2 regions of the Paraburkholderia strydomiana genome follow, and region 2 is predicted to be linked to the other one. Evidence: predicted binding sites of a transcription regulator. Region 2 holds the regulator's gene; the other holds the start of a gene.
The links. The regulator LexA, encoded in region 2, represses DNA repair genes until DNA is damaged. The targets are predictions, from matches to a motif close to ACTGTATNNNNATACAGT.

Region 1 (10,532 bases), on a different contig from region 2:
TACGCCTTGCCCGAAGCGGCCGCGACGACCTTCTGAGCCGCTTCTTCCATGCTGTCAGCCGCGATGATCGGCAGACCGGATTCAGCGAGCATCTTCTTGCCCAGGTCTTCGTTCGTGCCCTTCATGCGGACCACGAGCGGCACCTTCAGCGACACGGCCTTCGACGCCGCGATCACGCCTTCCGCGATCACGTCGCAGCGCATGATGCCGCCGAAGATGTTGACCAGAATCGCGGTCAGGTTCGGGTTCTTCAGCATGATCTTGAACGCTTCCGTGACCTTCTCCGTCGTGGCGCCACCGCCCACGTCGAGGAAGTTCGCCGGTTCGCCGCCGAACAGCTTGATGGTGTCCATCGTTGCCATTGCGAGGCCCGCGCCGTTCACCAGACAGCCGATGTTGCCGTCGAGCGAGATGTACGCCAGATCGAACTTCGACGCTTCGACTTCAGCCGGATCTTCTTCGTCCAGATCGCGATACGCGACGATTTCCGGATGACGGAACAGTGCGTTCGAATCGAAGTTGAACTTTGCGTCGAGCGCGATGACCTTGCCGTCGCCCGTCAGGATCAGCGGGTTGATTTCGGCGAGCGATGCGTCGGTTTCCCAGAATGCCTTGTAGAGGCCTTGCAGGATCGCGCGCGCTTGCGGGATCGATGCGTCGGGCACGCCGATTTTCTTCGCGAGGTCGTCAGCTTCGGCGTCCTTCAGGCCCGTCGACGGATCGACCGCAACCTTGTGGATCAGCTCGGGCGTCTTTTCCGCGACTTCTTCGACGTCCATGCCGCCTTCGCTCGATGCCATCACGACGATCTTCTGCGAAACACGATCGATCACGAGGCCGACATACAGTTCCTTCTTGATGTCCGCGCCTTCTTCGATCAACAGGCGATTCACCTTCTGGCCTTCCGGACCAGTCTGGTGCGTGACGAGTTGCATGCCGAGGATCTGGTTCGAGTATTCGCGAACCTGTTCCAGCGACTTGGCAACCTTCACGCCGCCACCCTTGCCACGGCCACCCGCGTGGATCTGAGCCTTCACGACCCAAACCGGGCCGCCGAGCTCTTCCGCGGCCTTGACCGCATCATCCACCGAGAAGACCGGCTTGCCGCGCGGTACCGCGACGCCGAATTTCCGCAGGATTTCCTTACCCTGGTACTCGTGAATCTTCATGCGTGATTCCCTTCAGTCTGAGAGTTGGATTGAACTTCGTTTCCGCTACCGTCCAACATGCCGGGCGCATTGCCCCTGCCTTCTTGGCGGGCCGCCCCGTTGTCTGGCGATGCCGGGCGGTCAGCTGGGCGTGGCGCATAGCCATACCAGCGCGGGTAAAACTTCTGCACTGCCTCCCCGTCGAAACGCAGCGCCTGGCAGCGTCCCAACTGGAATGGCGGTTTGTCGTTTAAACGTTCGGCGGTACCGTCGGCCGACTCATTTTCTGAACTGGCGCTCGCGCCTGCCGCCTTGTCACCGGTATCCCACACGTCGCCGGCGAACGCCTGGATAGCAGCGGTCGGCAGGATCGCGCACAACTCGGTGAGATGCGTGCAACCAGCCGTGCCGGCCAGCAAACGGGCAGCATCGCGACGGAAGTTGTGAAGGAGATTGAGCCCGATGAGGGCACGGTAGGCAGGATTGCTGGCTTGGCATAGCCCGGGATAGGGCACCCAGTCGGACGACGCCTCGGCGTCGACGACATTGAGCTTGCGATCGATGGTGATGCGAAGCCAGAGTTCATGGATCGGTTGACCATTGGGCCGGACGCCCGACGCAAGCGCCACATCGCGTGGCTTTTCGTCGGTCAAGCACGCTTCCACATCCCACAGGCCATCGGCTCGCTCAAAAGCTTCCGCTCTGATTGCGCGGCGATGGCGCAATTGACGGGGCACTGGCGAGGAAAGCGGCATGCGGAAAGGAAAGGCCGAATTGGAAAACGCGTGAATTTTAGCATACTGGGTATTTGAGACAGCCTCGAATGCGGCGAAACGGCCTGCAGGCCGCCCAGAGCCGGTTTCGTGCTCGACGATCCTGCGCGCGGTCGCGGACTACTCCCCGGCTTGCGCCTATTCACCGCTCCATTCTTCGTCGATGCCTTTGAGGATTTTGCCGATCGTGGCGCCCGAAAAACCGCGCGATGCGAAAAAGCGCGCCTGCTTCGCGCGCTCGGCCGGTGTCTGTGGAAGTTCGCCGAACTTCTTGCGCCACACCGCTTGGGCACGCGCAAGCTCCGTTTCGCGCAATTGGGCACTCGCCTCTTCGACTAGCGTTTGGTCGACAGAATGCTGCTTCAATTCGCCGACGATCCGGCTCGTGCCCATTCGCGACGACCGGCGATGAATCAGACTTTCGGTGAAACGCGAATCGGACAGCCAGTTCTCGGCTTCCAGCGTATCAAGCAGCGTATCGAGCGAGTCGTTCTCTTCGACGAACGGCTTCAGCTTACGTGCAAGTTCGCTGCGGCTATATTCGCGACGAGACAGATAGCCGAGCGCGCGCCCCTTAAGCGAACGTGCGGGACGCTGGGATTTTTTCGCTTCGTTTTGCCCGGACTTCGCGTCGGCGGATGCTCGGCGTGAGTCACGTGAGCGGCTATACGTGGGCTCGGTAGCCGTGGCATTTCCTGCAGTCTCGAATGGGTCCGAGAAATCTGCGGAATTTGGGCTAGCAGGCGGTTTGTGAGACTGGGCGCGCCGCGGGCCACGGCCCGCAGCGCGATCATGCGCGTCGAACGATTCGGACGGATCGACCGAATCGTTCTCGTCATTACGCGGGCCGCCCGCGTTGCGTCCGCTATCGGACAGTGGCCGGCCCTTGCGTATCACGTAATGGTTACTCTTCTTCGCCCGCGACTTCTGCGCCTGCGCCGGTCACCGCTTCAGCCATTGCATTCACGCCGAGCGATTCGCGGATACGGTTCTCGATTTCACGAGCGATGTCCGGATTCTCGCGCAGGAATTCGCGCGCGTTGTCCTTACCCTGGCCGATACGCTCACCGTTATAGCTGTACCACGCGCCGGCCTTGTCGACGATCTTGGCTTGCACGCCCAAGTCGATGACTTCGCCCTGACGCGAAATACCCTCGCCATACAGGATGTCGAAAATCGCCTCGCGGAACGGTGGGGACACCTTGTTCTTGACCACCTTCACGCGCGTTTCGTTGCCGATCACTTCGTCGTTCTTCTTGATCGAACCAATGCGGCGAATATCCAGACGCACCGACGCGTAGAACTTCAGCGCGTTACCACCCGTAGTGGTTTCCGGGTTGCCGAACATCACGCCGATCTTCATGCGGATCTGGTTGATGAAGATCACGAGGCAATTCGTGCGCTTGATCGTGCCAGTGAGTTTGCGCAGCGCCTGCGACATGAGACGCGCTTGCAGGCCCGGCAGCGAATCGCCCATTTCGCCTTCGATTTCAGCCTTCGGCACGAGCGCCGCGACCGAGTCGATCACGATCATGTCGATCGAGCCCGAACGCACCAGTGCGTCGGCAATTTCCAACGCCTGTTCACCCGTGTCCGGTTGCGAAACCAGCAGGTCGTTCACGTTCACGCCGAGCTTGCCCGCATACTGGATATCCAGCGCGTGTTCCGCGTCGATAAACGCTGCCGTGCCGCCCAGCTTTTGCATTTCAGCAATAACTTGCAGCGTCAACGTGGTTTTACCCGACGACTCCGGACCGTAAATTTCAACCACGCGGCCACGCGGCAAACCGCCGACGCCAAGTGCGATGTCGAGGCCGAGCGATCCCGTTGAAACGACCTGGATGTCTTCGACTACCTCACCTGCGCCGAGCCGCATGACCGACCCTTTGCCGAACTGCTTTTCGATCTGCGCGAGGGCGGCAGCGAGTGCCTTGCTCTTTTCAGCAGTCAGTCCAGCCGAGCCTTTCTTGCTTTCTTCCATGAATCGTCCTTTGCTATGATGAACGGCGTCTGAGGCAGATGTGCGGCCCACCTTTTGAAGGACAGCACACGAAACCCAGACACTGTATAAAAAAACAGTGGTTTTGGCAAGCGCGATTCTCATGCGAACGCGCATGTTTACCGCCGCGCTGCCCAAACCACCCACAATAATTTTCGGAGACCGCTGTGCGCCGCGGGGACACCCGAGGTGCCGGCCAAGCCTTGAGCTGGCGCACCATGCGAATTCTGATTGCCGAAGACGACAGCATACTCGCGGACGGTCTGGTTCGATCACTCCGCCAATCGGCCTATGCTGTCGATCACGTGAAGAGCGGCGTTGAGGCCGATACGGCGCTGTCCATGCAAAGTTTCGACCTGCTGATTCTCGATCTCGGCCTGCCGCGCATGTCCGGACTCGAGGTGCTACGCCGCCTGCGCGCTCGCAACTCCAATCTGCCCGTACTGATCCTGACCGCTGCGGACAGCGTCGACGAACGGGTCAAAGGCCTCGATCTCGGCGCCGACGACTACATGGCCAAGCCGTTCGCGCTCAACGAACTCGAAGCGCGGGTGCGCGCGCTGACGCGGCGCGGTGCGGGCGGCGGCCCGACGGTCGTGCGGCACGGTTCGCTGTCTTTCGACCAGGTGGGCCGGATCGCCTATATCAACGAGCAGGTGATCGAGCTTTCGGCGCGCGAGCTCGGACTGCTCGAAGTACTGCTGCAGCGAATCGGGCGTCTGGTTTCGAAGGAGCAACTCGTCGATCATCTGTGCGAATGGGGCGAGGAAGTCAGCAACAACGCGATCGAGGTATACGTGCACCGGCTGCGCAAGAAAATCGAGCCGAGCGGTGTGCGCATCATTACCGTGCGCGGGCTCGGTTACTGTCTCGAGAAGGCGGTCGCGCCCGCAAACCTCAGTACGAACGCCGCCGCGTCGGCGCCCGCTGAGCCCGAACCCGAGCCGCCTTCTTCGCCTTCATCGCCGCAGTCAGACGGGATGCCGGCGAGCCACCACTACAAATAGAGCACACCCATGTCCGCACGCGCCGATCGCGCGACGGCCCGCGCGGCGGATCTCGACGAGGCGCGCGACGAGCGCTACGCCAATCCGTTCGCTCCGCCCGACGAAACCGAAGCCGCCGCCGAGGCCCGCCCGCGCTCGCTATTCGGTGAAATTCTCGACTGGATGCTCGCGCCGCTGTTGTTGCTGTGGCCGATGAGTCTCGCGGTGACTTATCTGGTCGCCAAGTCGATCGCGAACGGACCGTTCGACCGCGCGCTCGAAACCGACGCCTATGTGCTCGCGCGCCAGATCCACCCGGTCAACGGCGTGGCCGAACTGACGCTGCCCGACTCCACACGCGACTTTTTACGCACGGACAACGTCGACAGTGTTTTCTATCAAGTGCTCGGCACGCGAGGCGAACTGGTGGCCGGCGAGCGCGACATGCCGCTGCCGCACGAAGAAGACCGGCCGCAACCGGGGCTCGTCGCATTTCGCGACGACATGCTGCGCGGCAACGACATCCGCGTGGCCTATACGACGGTCGAGTTTCCGCAGACGCCCGGCGCTGAGCCCGTGCTCGTTCAGGTCGCCGAGACGCTCGACAAACGCAGTCAGCTTGCCAACGACATCATCAAAGGCGTGATCCTGCCGCAGTTCGTGATCCTGCCGCTCGCCATCCTGCTCGTGTGGTTCGGCCTGTCGCGTGGTCTCGCGCCGCTGCACGCATTGCAGGCGCATATCCGCGCGCGGCGCCCCGACGATCTGTCGCCGCTGGAAGCGCGTCGCGCGCCTCCGGAAATCGAGCCCCTCGTCACGTCGTTCAACGATCTGCTGACGCGCCTCGAACAGAACATGGAATTGCAGAAGCGCTTCATCGCCGACGCCGCGCATCAGATGAAAACGCCGCTTGCCGGCCTGCGGACCCAGGCGGAGCTGGCGTTGCGGCAGGACGCGTCGGCGGAAGTGCACCGCTCGCTCGAGCAGATCGCGACGAGTTCGGAACACGCGGCCCGCCTCGTCACGCAGTTGCTGGCGCTCGCTCGCGCGGAAAACCGCATGTCCGGACAGATTTTCACGCCGGTGGAAGTGACAGAAGTGGCCCGCAACGCCGTGCGCGACTGGGTGCAGGCCGCGTTCGCCAAACAGATGGATCTCGGCTACGAAGCGCCGGACGAGCCCGTCGAAGTCGAAGGCAATCCCGTCATGCTGCGCGAAATGTTGTCGAATCTCATCGACAACGCCATTCGCTACACGCCGGCGGGCGGCCGCATCACGGTCAGGGTGAGACACGAGAAAGCCGCTCGGCTCGTGCATCTGGAAGTGGAAGATACAGGCCTCGGCATTCCAGTGGCCGAACGTTCGCGAGTGATCGAACGGTTCTACCGGATTCTCGGCCGTGAGGGCGACGGCAGTGGCCTCGGGCTTGCGATCGTTCGCGAGATTGCGACGATGCACGGCGGCGAGCTGACTATCGACGACAACATCTATCAGAACTCTCCGCGGCTCGCAGGCACGCTCGTACGTGTCAGTTTGCATGTGCTGGAACGGGGCAGGACTTACCCTAACGCGAACTGACCGCGACGGGCGCCAGATAGCGAGATAGGCGGCGTTCATGCCACGCGAGGCGACGTTGCATGCCAGTTGACGGATGTTCACGACATTCCGCCGGCGCATCAAAAGCTGCGGCAGCAGCCCTTCATGTCAGAAGGCCGTAAGTTTTCACTCCAATAATCGGTTACACGGGAACGCCGCGGGCCGGCGCACCGCGTGCATATCAATATTGGAGACGACATATGGCTACCGTTGGCGGACACATTTCGCCCGTGCCCATGACGCGCGATGAGAAGCGGGTGATCTTCGCATCGTCGCTAGGTACGGTTTTCGAGTGGTACGACTTCTATCTGGCCGGTTCGCTCGCGGCCTTCATCAGCAAGAGCTTTTTCTCAGGCGTCAATCCGACTGCGGGCTTCATCTTCACGCTGCTCAGTTTCGCCGCGGGCTTCGCAGTCCGGCCGTTCGGTGCGGTGGTGTTCGGACGGCTCGGCGATATGGTCGGCCGCAAGTACACGTTCCTTGTCACGATCGTGATCATGGGTCTGTCGACCTTCCTGGTCGGCTTCCTGCCCGGCTATGCGGCGATCGGCATTGCTTCGCCGGTGATTTTCATCGCGATGCGCATGCTGCAAGGCCTCGCACTCGGCGGCGAATATGGCGGCGCTGCAACCTATGTGGCCGAACACGCGCCGCCGGGACGTCGCGGCTTCTACACCGCGTGGATCCAGACGACTGCCACGCTCGGCCTGTTCCTCTCGCTGCTGGTCATTCTCGGCGTGCGCACGGCAATGGGCGAAGACGCGTTCGGCGCGTGGGGCTGGCGAATTCCGTTCATCGCGTCGATCCTCCTGCTGGGCGTTTCGGTGTGGATCCGGTTGCAGTTGCACGAATCGCCGGTCTTCGAGCGCATCAAAGCAGAAGGGAAGACGTCCAAGGCACCGCTCTCCGAGGCTTTCGGCCAGTGGAAGAACCTGAAGGTCGTGATCCTCGCGCTGATCGGGCTGACCGCCGGCCAGGCCGTGGTCTGGTACACGGGCCAGTTCTACACGCTGTTCTTCCTGACGCAGACGCTGAAGGTGGACGGCGCGACGGCCAACATCATGATCGCCATTGCGCTTCTGATCGGCACGCCCTTCTTCCTGTTCTTCGGCTCGCTGTCGGACCGGATCGGCCGCAAGCCGATCATCATGGCCGGCCTGCTGATCGCGGCACTCACGTACTTCCCGCTGTTCAAGGCGCTGACGCACTATGTCAACCCGGCGCTTGAAACGGCCACGGCGAAGGCGCCGATCGTGGTGATCGCGAACCCGGACGAATGCTCGTTCCAGTTCAATCCGGTCGGCACGTCGAAGTTCACGAGTTCGTGCGACATCGCGAAGAGCGCGCTTTCGAAGTCAGGCTTGAACTACGAAAACGTCGCGGCTCCGGTGGGCACGCTTGCGCAGATCAAGGTCGGCGATACGGTGGTCTCCACCTATGACGGCAAAGCCGCCGACGCCAAAGATCAGGGGAAGGTGTTCGACAAGTCGCTTTCGACGACGCTGAAGTCCGCCGGCTATCCGCCGAAGGCCGATTCTTCGCAGATCAACTGGCCGATGAGCGTGGTGATTCTGACGATCCTCGTGATCTACGTGACGATGGTCTACGGACCAATCGCGGCGATGCTGGTCGAGATGTTCCCCACGCGAATCCGCTATACGTCGATGTCGCTTCCGTATCACATCGGCAACGGCTGGTTCGGCGGCTTCTTGCCGGCCACGGCGTTTGCGATCGTCGCGGCGAAGGGCAATATCTACTCGGGCTTGTGGTATCCGATCGTGATCGCGCTCATTACCTTCGTGATCGGCATGCTGTTCGTCCGTGAAACCAAAGACTCGGACATCTACGCAAAGGATTGAGGCGCCCTGCCCGGGCGGCAACTGAAAAAGTTGGGCGCCGGGGGTTGACAGCCCCCGGTGCTATCCTCATAATCTCGCTTCTTTCGGCGAATTAGCTCAGTTGGTTAGAGCGACGGAATCATAATCCGCAGGTCCGGGGTTCGAGTCCCTGATTCGCCACCAGTTGCAAGAAAAAGCCGCTGATCCGCAAGGTTCAGCGGCTTTTTTGTTTTACACCCGCAACTTCAAGGAGGTTTCTTGATGACGTTCCGCACCGCCGCGCGCGCCGTGGCTGCCGTATCGATCGCGCTTCTCGGCGCCGCTTCCGCAGCTGCCGTTCTGGCGCAATCGACCGACAATCAGTGGCGAGCAAGTCAGACCACGTTGTCGACACTCCTGCAAAACGGCTACAAGATCGTCGCCGTCGTCAATACGCCTCGCGGCGCGGGCGGTCCCGCCGACACGATCTTCGTGCAGCGCGATCAAAGCGCTTTCAAGTGCATCGATCCACAAGCGCCGGAAGCGGGCAAAACCGCGCCGGGCTGCTATGAACTTGCGCCGCCGTCGGGCACGGCTACAGGCTCCGAAGCGAAATAGCACGCGACCGGAAGCGGCTGCGCCAGTTGCGTCGTTGACACCCGGCGCTGGCGGTCACTTCGACGCCGTTCAACCCCGCCGTTCCAGTCGAAAATTCGCCAGCGGCTCGAACCGCGGCATGCCGGCATTGAAATGCATGAACCACGCAGTTGGCGTCAATGGTCGCTTATCTAAACGACCTCACGCTGACATTCATCGCCGCGAAGCTGCCGGTCTCCGTCTACTGACACTCCACCAGACGCATAAGACGCAAGAAGCCTCGACGGCACATGCGGCGATGAACCGGTCACGCCTCGATGCGGGCGCGCGTCACGCTGAGCAGGCGCGCCATTGCGTCGCGCGCCCTGTGCGCGTCGCGGTCGCGAATCGCCTCGAACACCGCCGTATGTTCGGCGAGCGAAGCGTTGAAGACGTCCGCACGTTTCGCATTCAGCCGAAGCTGCGCCTCGAGCGTGCGCTCGATCAGCGTGCCCAGCGGTATCAGCAGTTCATTGCTGCACGCAATCAACACGCTCAGGTGAAATTGCAGATCGGCCCGCACCCATTCATCGACGTTACGCGCACCGGTCATCGCGGCGTGAGCGGCTGCAAGTGCGCCGAATGTCTCGTCGGAATGTGAAGCGGCCGCGAGACCCGCGGCATACGGCTCGATCATCTCCCGCATTTCCTGCAGCTTGAGCGCGAACTGCATCGGCTCGGCGACGCGCGAATACCAGTCGAGCACGTCGACATCGAGCAGATTCCACGCGTGCCGTGGCCGCACCCGCGTGCCTACGCGCGGGCGCGATTCGATCAACCCTTTCGACGTCAGCGTGCGTAGCGCCTCGCGTAACACCGTGCGGCTCACGCCAAACGCGTCCATTAGCTCCGCCTCACGCGGCAGAATCGAATCGGGCGCGTAATCGCCGCGCAATATCGCAGTAGCCAGCCTGTGGGCGACGCGCCCATGCAGATCGTGCTGAATAGGTTCCTCCTTGCGGCGAGGCCGCTCAACATGTGGCGAATAGTACTATTAATAGTACTGTAGCGGCCTTTTGTTGTAGCATGAGGATCCTCGAAAATTTGGCATGCGATCGGAGACGCACACTATGAAAATCACCAAGCTCGAAACTTTCATCGTTCCACCGCGCTGGTGCTTCCTGAAGATCGAGACCGACGAAGGCATCGTCGGCTGGGGCGAGCCGGTGGTCGAGGGCCGCGCGCATACGGTCGCGGCAGCGGTCGAGGAGTTGTCGGACTATCTGATCGGCAAAGACCCGCTTCTGATCGAAGACCACTGGCAGGTCATGTATCGCGCAGGGTTCTATCGCGGCGGTCCGATCACGATGAGCGCGATTGCCGGCGTCGACCAGGCACTGTGGGACATCAAGGGCAAGCATCACGGCGTGCCGGTGCACGCGCTGCTCGGCGGCCAGGTGCGTGACCGGATCAAGGTGTATTCGTGGATCGGCGGCGATCGTCCGAGCGACGTCGCGAACAACGCGCGCGCCGTGGTTGAACGGGGCTTCAAGGCCGTCAAGATGAACGGCTCAGAAGAGCTACAGATCATCGACACCTTCGACAAGGTGCAAGGCGTCATCAACAACGTCGCGGCC
Region 2 (10,532 bases):
AGCCAGGGTCTGGACGCAACGAATCTGCAGGTGACCTACGACGGCACGAGCCATACGGTCACCGTATCGGGAGAAGCCGCCGACCAGCCGACCAAGGACAAGATCCTCGTGGCAGCCGGCAATGTGCAGAACGTCGACAAGGTCGACGACCAGTTGAGCGTGACCGCCCCCGCCGCGGCGCCCACGCAATTCCACACGGTGGTGCCGGGCGACAACCTGTGGAAGATCGCGGAGAAGTACTACGGCAGCGGCGCTAAAAACGACGTGATCTTCCAGGCCAATACGCCGATGCTGAAAAGCCCGGACAAGATCTATCCCGGCCAGGTGCTGGTGATTCCGGCTGCTTAATAGCTGATTGCAAATGCCCGCCTCGGGCGGGCAAAAACACTGCGATAAAACGCAACGCGGCGCTCGAAGTCATTACTCGAGCGCCGCGTTTTTCTTTGACAACTTCCGTTGAACGCCGCGAGGCGTCAATACGTATCGAACGCTTTTTGCAAAGCGACAGGTCCGGCGCCGCCAGCGGCCAATGCCACCATCAGCAACACACGCGCCTTGTACGGATTGAGCGAGCCGGCGCTGACAAAGCCGAGTGCATCGTCGGCGGCCGCACCGTTGCGCATCACATGGCCTGAGCCCACACGCGACGAACGCACTACCGCGACGCCCTGCGAAGCGGCATCGGCCAGAGCCTGCGTCAGCGACGCGTGAATCGAACCATTACCCGTGCCCGCAACGACGATGCCGCGCACGCCGGCTGTCACGAGAGCATCGACAGCAATGCGGGACACGCCGGCATAGCTCGCGACGATTTCCACATGCGGCCAGTTCGCACCGATCACGAATTCAGTGGACAACGTATGCGGACGTACGACGCTGCGCTGAAATTCGACGCGCCCGTCCTGCACCCAGCCAAGCGCCCCGACTTCGGGCGACTGGAATGCATCGACGGCATAGGTGCTCGTCTTGACCACGTCGCGTGCACTGTGAATCTTGTTGTTGAATGCAACGAGAACGCCCTGTCCGCGCGCGCCGGCATTTGCCGCGACGGTCACGGCGTTCAGCAGATTGAGCGGTCCATCGGCGGAGAGCGCGGACGCGGGGCGCATTGCCGCTGTCAGCACCACCGGTTTGTCGGACTTGACAGTCAAATGCAGCAGATACGCGGTTTCTTCGAGCGTATCGGTGCCATGCGTGACCACCACGCCGTCGATGTCGGCGTCAGCAAGCAGTGCGTTGATACGTTGCGCGAGCGCGGTCCATAGCGGCATCGCCATGTCCTTGCTGTCGACGCTCGCAATCTGCTCCGGCGCGATGCGGGCTACCGTCGACAACGCCGGCACCACGGCCAGCAATTGCTCGACGCCGACCACGCCTGCCTGGTAGCCCGACGTATTGGTGGCGTCCGCGGCCGCGCCGGCAATCGTGCCGCCGGTGGCGAGCACGGCGATGCGCGGCAGCAACGCGGCGGCGCCAGGAGAGGAAGAAGAAGTCTGTGCGTTCATGGCGGCGATTGTAAGCGATGACGCGCCGCCGTCGCGCGCCTTTGAAGCGGCCAAGGCCGCTTTCCCCGTCAGCGCTTCACACTGCCTCGCGCAACTGCGCGGCGATTTCCGCCTCGGTCAGTTGCGGTGCGAACATCTCGATCAACCGGTACGCATAGGCGCGCAAAAACGCGCCCTTGCGCAAGCCGACCCGCGTCGTGCTCGCCTCGAACAGGTGCTGCGTGTCGAGCGCGACCAGTTCGCTGTCGCGCTTCGGGTCGTAGGCCATTGCCGCGACCACGCCGATACCCATGCCGAGCTCCACATACGTCTTGATCACGTCGGCGTCGATCGCGGTCAGCACCACGTCGGGCAGCGCCCCCGCTTTCGCGAACGCCTGGTCGATATGCGAGCGGCCCGTGAAGTCCTGGTCATACGTGACGATCGGGAATTCGGCGATTTCGTCCAGCGTCAGATTGGGGCGGCCGACGAGCGGATGATCCTTCGGCACGACCACGACGTGATGCCACGAATAGCATGGAAACGTGACGATGTCGGGGAAACGGTCGAGCGCTTCCGTCGAGATGCCGATATCCGCCTCGCCGTTGATGATCATCTGCGCGATCTGTTGCGGACTGCCCTGGCGCAGCGCCAGATGCACCTTCGGAAAAACCTCGGTGAATTGACGGATCACCTTCGGCAGCGCGTAGCGTGCCTGCGTGTGCGTGGTCGCGACCACCAGATGGCCACTGTCCTGGTCCGCGTACTGACGCGCGACGCGGCGCAAATTCTCCGCGTCCAGCAGCATCCGCTCGATCAGTTGATGCACCGCCTTGCCCGGCTCCGTGAGACCCGTGAGCCGCTTTCCGCGTCGAATGAAAATGTCGACGCCGAGTTCGTCCTCGAGATCCTTGATCTGTTTCGACACGCCCGACTGCGACGTGTAGAGCACGTTCGCCACTTCGGTCAGGTTCATGTTCTGACGCACGGCCTCGCGCACGAAGCGCAATTGCTGGAAGTTCATCTTGAAGTGTCCGGTTCAGCGAGAGTTGAGTTGTTCGAGTTATTCAGTTCATTCGCGTTGGGTCGCATCGGGTCATGCGCTCATTGCGCCGGGAAGACCCGCAGCGCGCGCGGCACCGCCGTCACGCCGTCGCCGATCGAGAGACGCAACTCGCGCCATGCTTCCCGATCGAGTTCGGCTTCGAGCAGATTGCCCTCGCGGCCCGCGAGTTCGACCCGCACGGAGCCGCCCAGTGTCACGACGCGCCGCACATCGACGACGATACCCTCGCGGTGCCCCGCCGACTGCGGATACAACTGCAAGTCGTGCGGACGTACATAAGCGAAAGCCGGACCGCTGAAGTCGGTGCTGATGGCGACCGGCAACGCCGCGCCGTCCACCACGAATCCGCTCGCGTCGACGTTGCCGTGCAGGCGGTTCGCCGCGCCGAGAAACTCATACACAAACGACGTTTGCGGATGGTCGTACACGTCCTGCGGACTGCCCACCTGCTCCACGTGTCCACGATTGAGCACGACGATACGATCCGCCACTTCGAGCGCCTCTTCCTGATCGTGCGTGACGAAAATCGTCGAGATATGCAGATCGTCGTGCAGACGCCGCAGCCAGCTGCGCAATTCCTTGCGGACCTTGGCATCGAGCGCGCCGAACGGTTCGTCGAGCAGCAGCACTTTCGGCTCGACGGCAAGCGCGCGAGCGAGCGCGATACGCTGCCGCTGCCCGCCCGACAATTCCGACGGATAGCGCTGCGCGAGCCAGTCGAGTTGCACGAGCTTGAGCAACTCATGCACCTTCTCGCGAATCACCGCTTCCGACGGGCGCTCCTTCCTCGGCTTCACTCGCAGCCCGAACGCCACGTTCTCGAACACCGTCATATGACGGAACAGCGCGTAGTGCTGGAACACGAAACCCACTTCGCGCTCACGCGCGCCGACAGTCGCGACGTCCTGGCCCTGCAGGACGACCTGCCCGCCGTCCGCATACTCAAGGCCCGCGATCACGCGCAGCAACGTGGTCTTGCCGCACCCCGAGGGCCCGAGCAGCGCAACCAGTTCGCCCGGCGGAAAATCGAGCGAAACGTTATCGAGCGCGACGAAATCGCCGAAGCGCTTCTGCAGGTTACGTACGGTGATACCCATTACAGCTCTCCTTGCTTGAGCGGGTGTTGCTGCGAAGATTGCATGTTCAGCGACTGCGCGGTCGACGGCAAAGCGGACGGCAGCGTGACGGGTCCGGCGTGCGCCGGCACGTCGCGGGCGTCCGACAGTTCCGCCGACATATGACGCTCGGCGAGCAGTTTCAGTGCGAGCGTCACGAGTGCGAGCAAGGCCAGCACCGACGCCACGGCGAACGCCGCCGAGAAGTTGTATTCGTTGTAGAGAATTTCGACGTGCAGCGGCATGGTGTCCGTCTGGCCGCGAATATGGCCCGATACGACCGACACCGCGCCGAACTCGCCCATCGCGCGGGCGTTGCACAGAATCACGCCGTACAGCAGGCCCCATTTCACATTGGGCAGCGTGACGCGGCGAAAGATCTGCCAGCCGGACGCGCCGAGCACATGCGCGGCTTCCTCTTCGTCGTTGCCTTGCGCCTGCATCAGCGGGATCAGTTCGCGCGCGACGAACGGGAACGTCACGAAGATCGTTGCGAGCACAATGCCGGGCACGGCGAAGATGATCTGCACGTTATGCGCTTGCAGCCACGGACCGAACCATCCTTGCGCGCCGAACATCAACACGTAGATGAGACCCGAGATCACGGGCGAGACCGAGAACGGCAGATCGATCAGCGTGGTGAGGAGCGCCTTGCCGCGAAACTCGAACTTCGCGATGCACCACGAAGCCGCGAGGCCGAACACCAGATTGAGCGGCACGGCGATTCCCGCTGTGATTGCCGTCAGCTTGATGGCCGCCAGCGCATCCGGATCGGCGAGCGACTCCAGATAAAAACCAAGCCCCTTGTTCAACGCCTGATAAAACACGGCGACGAGCGGCACGACGAGAAAGAGCCCAAGAAACAGCAGCGCAATGCCGGTCAGAATCCAGCGGACAAGCGGCGGTTCGGTGACCGGATCGGGCCGGCGCGCAATGTTCAGTGGCGCGCGCGGAGCCACGGCGTGCGGCGTGACGCCGTCGGCGTTATCGACGTGACCTGCTGAATGGCGGCTCATTGCGCACCTCCGCCAATGCTTGCAACGCTCGCGGCGCTGGGCGCCGGACCTGCGTTGCCGCGGCTCGTGCGGCGCTGCAGATACCACTGCAGCGTATTGATGAAAAGCAGCATCAGGAACGAGACGACGAGCATCACGACGGCAAGCGCCGTCGCGCCGGCGTAGTCATACTGCTCGAGCTTCGTGATGATGAGCAGCGATGTGATTTCCGACTTCATCGGCACATTGCCTGCAATGAAAATGACCGAGCCGTATTCGCCGAGTGCGCGCGCGAAGGCGAGCGCAAAGCCCGTCAACAGCGCCGGCAACACGGCCGGCAACACCACGCGGCGAAACGTCAGCCAGCGCGATGCGCCGAGGCAAGCGGCAGCCTCTTCCTGCTCGCGCTCGAACTCTTCGAGCACCGGCTGCACCGTGCGCACGACGAACGGCAAACCGATAAAGGTCAGCGCGACGAGCACGCCCACCGGCGTAAAGGCGACCTTCAGACCGAGCGGCTCCAGGAACTGTCCAATCCAGCCGTTGCCCGCGTACACGGCCGCGAGCGAAATGCCGGCCACCGACGTGGGCAGTGCGAACGGCAGATCGACTACGGCGTCGACGATGCGCTTGAACGGAAACCTGTACCGCACGAGCACCCATGCGACCAGAAAGCCGAACACCGCGTTGATCAGTGCGCCGCCGAGCGCGGAGAAGAACGTCAGCCGGTACGAGGCCAGCACGCGCGGCGAGCTGACGGCGCGCACGAACTGACTCCAGTCGAGGGTGGCTGTCTTCAGAAAAGTCGCCGCGAGCGGAATCAGCACCACGAGGCTCAGATAAGCCACCGTGATGCCGAGTGTCAGGCCGAAACCGGGCAAGGCGCTTGGTTTGCGGAAGGTCAACGTGGTCATGCTCGATACTCTTTCGGTTGATGCTCGTGTTGCCGGCCGCCTGGTCCTGATCGGCCAAAAGCGCGCCAGCGGCGCGCTCCGGAAAGTGACGCGCCGTGGCGCGTCGCGTTGCCTCGGTTCGCGCCTGCCGCAGCGCGGACCTGGGCGGTGTTACTGAGGCTGGTAGATCGAATCGAACACGCCGCCGTCGGCAAAGTGCGTCTTCTGCGCGTTGGCCCAGCCGCCGAACGAATCGTCGACCGTGTACAGCTTCAGCTTCGGAAACTTCGAGGTCAGTTCGGCCGGAACCTTGTTCGAACGCGGACGGTAGAAGTTCTTCGCGGCGATTTCCTGGCCCTGCTCGCTGTACAGGAAGTTCAGATACGCTTCGGCCAGCTTGCGCGTGCCATGCTTGTCGACGACCTTATCCACCACGGCTACCGGCGGCTCGGCCAGAATGCTCACGGACGGCACGACGATTTCGAACTTGTCCGGACCGAATTCCTTCAGCGACAGGAACGCCTCGTTTTCCCACGCAATCAGCACGTCGCCGATGCCGCGTTGCACGAAGCTGGTGGTCGCGCCGCGCGCTCCGGAATCGAGCACGCCGGCATTCTTGTACAGCTTGCCGACAAACTCCTTGGCCTTCTGGTCATTGCCGCCCGGCTGATGCGCTGCATACGCCCATGCCGCGAGATAGTTCCAGCGCGCGCCGCCCGAGGTCTTCGGATTCGGCGTCACGATCGACACGCCGGGTTTGGTCAGATCGTCCCAATCCTTGATGTGCTTGGGATTGCCCTTGCGCACCAGAAACACGATCGTCGACGTGTACGGCGACGCGTTGTCGGGCAAGCGCTTCTGCCAGCCTTTATCGATCAAACCCTTGTTCGCGATGGCGTCGATGTCATAAGCGAGCGCGAGCGTCACGACGTCGGCCTGCAAGCCGTCGAGCACCGAGCGCGCCTGAGCACCCGAGCCGCCGTGCGACTGCTTGAAGGTGACGGTCTCGCCGGTCTTCGCCTTCCATTCTTTGGCGAAAGCCTGGTTCACATCCTGGTAAAGCTCGCGAGTGGGGTCGTAGGACACATTGAGCAGCGTCGTGTCGGCGGCTTGCGCCTGGCCCGCCGCGCCAAGGACGCCAAGCGCGGCTGCCGCGCCGAACGCGAGCGCTGCGATAAGTTTTCGGCTCCTGCCTGCCCGGCCCGCTTCGTGATTGTTCATGCCAAGTTCTCCGCGTGTTGGTGCGCTGAAACAGCGTGTGTTGTTTTGCGTCGGGTCACGTGCACATGAGCGACTGGAGGCCAGTCTATCCGGGGGCTTTCATCATTAAAAATAATGTTTATTCATTTTTTAATACGCAAAAGTGGTAATGACAGCCAGATAAGGCGTTGCGGCATGAAAACGGATGTCTTGACGTCGATTTACGACGTTGCAGCGAGGGGTCGAGCCGCAAACTTAAAGTAAAGCTTGAATTGCGCCGGATACTGTATAAAAATACAGGCACCTGTTCATCCATACAGTGGCGCCATGACCAAACTCACCGCACGACAGCAGCAGGTTTTCGATCTGATTCGCCGGGCCATAGAGCGCACCGGATTTCCGCCCACTCGCGCGGAAATCGCCGCCGAACTGGGTTTCAGCTCGGCCAATTCGGCTGAAGAGCATCTGCGGGCGCTTGCACGCAAGGGCGTGATCGAACTCGCGGCCGGCGCGTCGCGCGGCATTCGCCTGCTTGCTGGCCCGGACGAGGCGCCGCATCAGTTCACGTTGCCGCACGCCAGCATCATGCAGCTGTCGCTGCCGCTTATCGGCCGGGTTGCCGCCGGTAGCCCGATCCTCGCGCAGGAACATATCGCCCAACACTATGCGTGCGACCCGGCGCTCTTCTCGAGCAAGCCCGACTACCTGCTCAAGGTGCGCGGGCTGTCCATGCGCGACGCGGGTATCTTCGACGGCGATCTGCTTGCGGTGCAGAAAAGAAGCGAGGCCAAAGACGGCCAGATCATCATTGCGCGGCTTGGCGACGACGTCACGGTCAAGCGCCTTAAGCGCCGCGCGAACGGTATCGAGTTGATTGCCGAGAACCCCGATTACGAGAACATCTTCGTTGAGACAGGCAGCGCGGATTTCGCGCTGGAAGGCATCGCTGTCGGGCTGATCCGCCCGGGCGAATTCTGACAGCAACGGTTTGGCTTAATGAGCGACAAGCTCAGTGCGTCATTAGCCAACCGTTCGCCTGCTCACCGACTAAAGCAGTACTCATGTTGAATCGCCCGGAGAGACTCATGGAACGCCTTGCCCGCCTGTTGCCGTTTCGCCAGTTCGGCCGTCTGCGCCATCTGCGCAAGCTGGTACCTTGCTCACTGATCGAAGCGTCCACGGCCGCTACCGCGTCGCTGTTCGACTCGCCCGCTCGTGGGTCCGACCGGCAGGCCGCGTTGCCGTCTTCATTGCCGTCGTCACTGCCCGCATTCGCCCGCGTGTCGCTGAACTCGGGGCTCAATACTGCCGAGCCGGAGCGCCGTGCGCCGGTGCGCGTGTACCACGGGCCGTCGCGGCTCATCATGGTCGGCACTGTAGACGCGGTGTGCCGCATGATTGACCGTTGCATCGCCGAGGAAACCAACGTCCACGGAGCGGTCTTCGAGTCCTGATGAGTTGTGAGGTGTGGGGCGCGTCGCTCACATGGTTTGTGGCAGCGCACGGATCGTTTCAGCGCGGTTGCGGTCCACGTTAGATCACACCTGATGGAGATTTCCGCTCGATGGCAGTTTCAACACCCAGGAAGCGCAGCGCCCGTCCGCTTGCAGTCACGCTTACCGTCACGTTGATCGTGATCGCGCTGATCGCGGCGTTGGGCTTCGCTTATGCCTCCCCGTATATCGCGCTCAACAACCTCAAACGCGCCGCCGACGCACGTGACGCGCAGACGGTGAATCGGTATGTCGATTTTCCCGCGTTGCGCGAGAGCCTGAAGCAGCAAGTCACCGGCTTGCTGACGCGGCGGCTGGACTCACACGGAAACGGCAATCCGTTGGCTGCGATCGGCGCGATGATTGGCGTCGCGTTGATCGGCCCGCTCGTCGACGCGTATGCAACACCCGACGGCGTGGCTGCGCTTTTGAACGGCATGCCGCCGCGCGGCGAGCCGGGTGAGCGGCCCAACGCCGCGCCGGTCACCGGCAATCCGCCCGCTGCCAATGCGCCCGCCCCCGGATCGTCCGGCGCGGACAGCAGCACGCCCGGCGGCGCTACGGGTGATCCGAGCGGCAACGCGGTTAGCAGGCCCACGTCACCGCAACCTCCGCAACCGCCGCAACCGCCGCAAACCACGGCCGGCTATCGCGGCATCAACGAGTTCGCCGTCACATACCAGCACGGTGCGGGGGACGCGCGTTACTCCGCCATCTTCATGCGCGAGGGTCTTTTCACGTGGAAGCTGGCGGCGGTCAATCTGAACGAGTGAGCGCCAGGCGCGGCTTGACACATCGAACGCGCACGCGGCCGATCTGACGCAATGCACTCGTAATGCATGCGCCGCCCGCTACTCCGTCCTCCGCGTTCATCCGGACCAAAGCTCACGAGCACCCACCCGCACGAAGGCTGCACGCCTGGCGCGGGTGGCCGTGCACCCGAACCGCATCGTCAGGCCGCTTCCTGCTGCTGCTCATGCGCTGAAGAGCACGCGACCAGAATGCTGCATGACACCCGGTCGAGCAGCGGTGTGTTGCCGGCACCCATCCACCATCGGGACAAGCCCGTGCGGCAACGGTGGCCCACCACCACGAGGTCAACGTGCAACTCGTTGGCAAGATTGGCGATCTCGTCGATCGGATGGCCGAACGCAAAGTGACCCTGCGCGTTGACACCGCGCTCAGTCAGCCAGTCCACGCCCTCTTGCAGGATGTCCCGCGCGGTCTTTTCGAAGCTTCCGCACGCGACGTCCGTCAGCAGGCCCGCGCTTTGCGCAATGCTCGAGCGCATGTCCACCACCGAAAGCAGATGCGTTTGCGCCTTCAGATCCAGCGCAAGGTCGGCGCCGCAACGCAGAGCCTTGCGGCCTTCGCGCGAGCCGTCGTAGCACAGCAGGATTTTCTGGTAGCTCGCCATCGTTCTCCCCCTTTCCGCAAAAGCGCGGTCTGAATCAATCATGGTGCGCCGCAATTCAGCTTGCAAGGGATGGAAAACGCTAAGTGCGATTGCTGCACGCCCCGGCCTTGTGCATACGAGGCACACTCGGTGAGGACAACGCCGGCGACGCCTTTGCGGCAGTGCAAGAACCCACAGCGCGGGGCGCTCCTTAAACCGCCATTTCCCGGCTGATGACCTAGAATGAGCAGCCTTCCCGTCGATTCGCCTCTTTTGCCTGAGCCTCGATCCCTATCCATGCCCGACACCGCTATCGACTTCCAGCAGGTTGAAAAAAGTTACGGCGAAAAGAAAGTTGTCGACGGACTGTCGTTTCATGTCGACGTCGGTGAGTGTTTCGGCCTGCTCGGACCGAACGGCGCCGGCAAGACCACCACATTGCGCATGCTGCTCGGCATTGCCACGCCGGACGCCGGCTCGATCCGCCTGTGCGGCGAGCCGATTCCCGGCCGGGCGCGCATCGCGCGGGCGCGCGTGGGCGTGGTGCCGCAGTTCGATAACCTCGATCCCGACTTTACCGTCCGCGAAAATCTGCTGGTGTTCGGCCGCTACTTCGGCTTGAGCGCCGCGCAATGCCGCGCGATGGTGCCGTCGCTGCTGGAATTCGCGCGGCTGGAGAGCAAGGCCGACGCGCGCGTGAGCGAACTGTCGGGCGGCATGAAGCGGCGCCTCACGCTCGCGCGGGCGCTCGTCAACGATCCAGACGTGCTGATCATGGACGAGCCGACTACCGGCCTCGACCCGCAGGCACGGCATCTCATCTGGGAGCGACTGCGCTCGCTGCTCGCGCGTGGCAAGACGATCTTGTTGACCACCCACTTCATGGAAGA

Region 1: recA (recombinase RecA) is a predicted target of LexA. The motif match lies at 3,984-4,001, and genes of this name have one in related genera.

What each region holds. Positions count from the first base shown of each region.
Region 1 is NZ_JAVDVL010000002.1:672,283-682,814, forward strand. Features, by position in the region: gene sucC (ADP-forming succinate--CoA ligase subunit beta) at 1-1,169, opposite strand, end outside; gene J2W46_RS08655 (DUF2889 domain-containing protein) at 1,166-1,903, opposite strand; gene recX (recombination regulator RecX) at 2,060-2,818, opposite strand; gene recA (recombinase RecA) at 2,826-3,902, opposite strand; gene J2W46_RS08670 (response regulator transcription factor) at 4,139-4,927, shown strand; gene J2W46_RS08675 (sensor histidine kinase) at 4,937-6,484, shown strand; gene J2W46_RS08680 (MFS transporter) at 6,703-8,361, shown strand; tRNA gene J2W46_RS08685 (tRNA-Met) at 8,447-8,523, shown strand; gene J2W46_RS08690 (hypothetical protein) at 8,602-8,937, shown strand; gene J2W46_RS08695 (FadR/GntR family transcriptional regulator) at 9,224-9,901, opposite strand; gene dgoD (galactonate dehydratase) at 10,026-10,532, shown strand, end outside.
Region 2 is NZ_JAVDVL010000005.1:214,368-224,899, reverse strand. Features, by position in the region: gene lysM (peptidoglycan-binding protein LysM) at 1-348, shown strand, start outside; gene J2W46_RS16130 (asparaginase) at 474-1,505, opposite strand; gene J2W46_RS16125 (CysB family HTH-type transcriptional regulator) at 1,582-2,508, opposite strand; gene J2W46_RS16120 (sulfate/molybdate ABC transporter ATP-binding protein) at 2,589-3,647, opposite strand; gene cysW (sulfate ABC transporter permease subunit CysW) at 3,647-4,681, opposite strand; gene cysT (sulfate ABC transporter permease subunit CysT) at 4,678-5,574, opposite strand; gene J2W46_RS16105 (sulfate ABC transporter substrate-binding protein) at 5,725-6,774, opposite strand; gene lexA (transcriptional repressor LexA) at 7,081-7,731, shown strand; gene J2W46_RS16095 (hypothetical protein) at 7,839-8,207, shown strand; gene J2W46_RS16090 (DUF2939 domain-containing protein) at 8,318-9,019, shown strand; gene J2W46_RS16085 (universal stress protein) at 9,199-9,663, opposite strand; gene nodI (nodulation factor ABC transporter ATP-binding protein NodI) at 9,940-10,532, shown strand, end outside.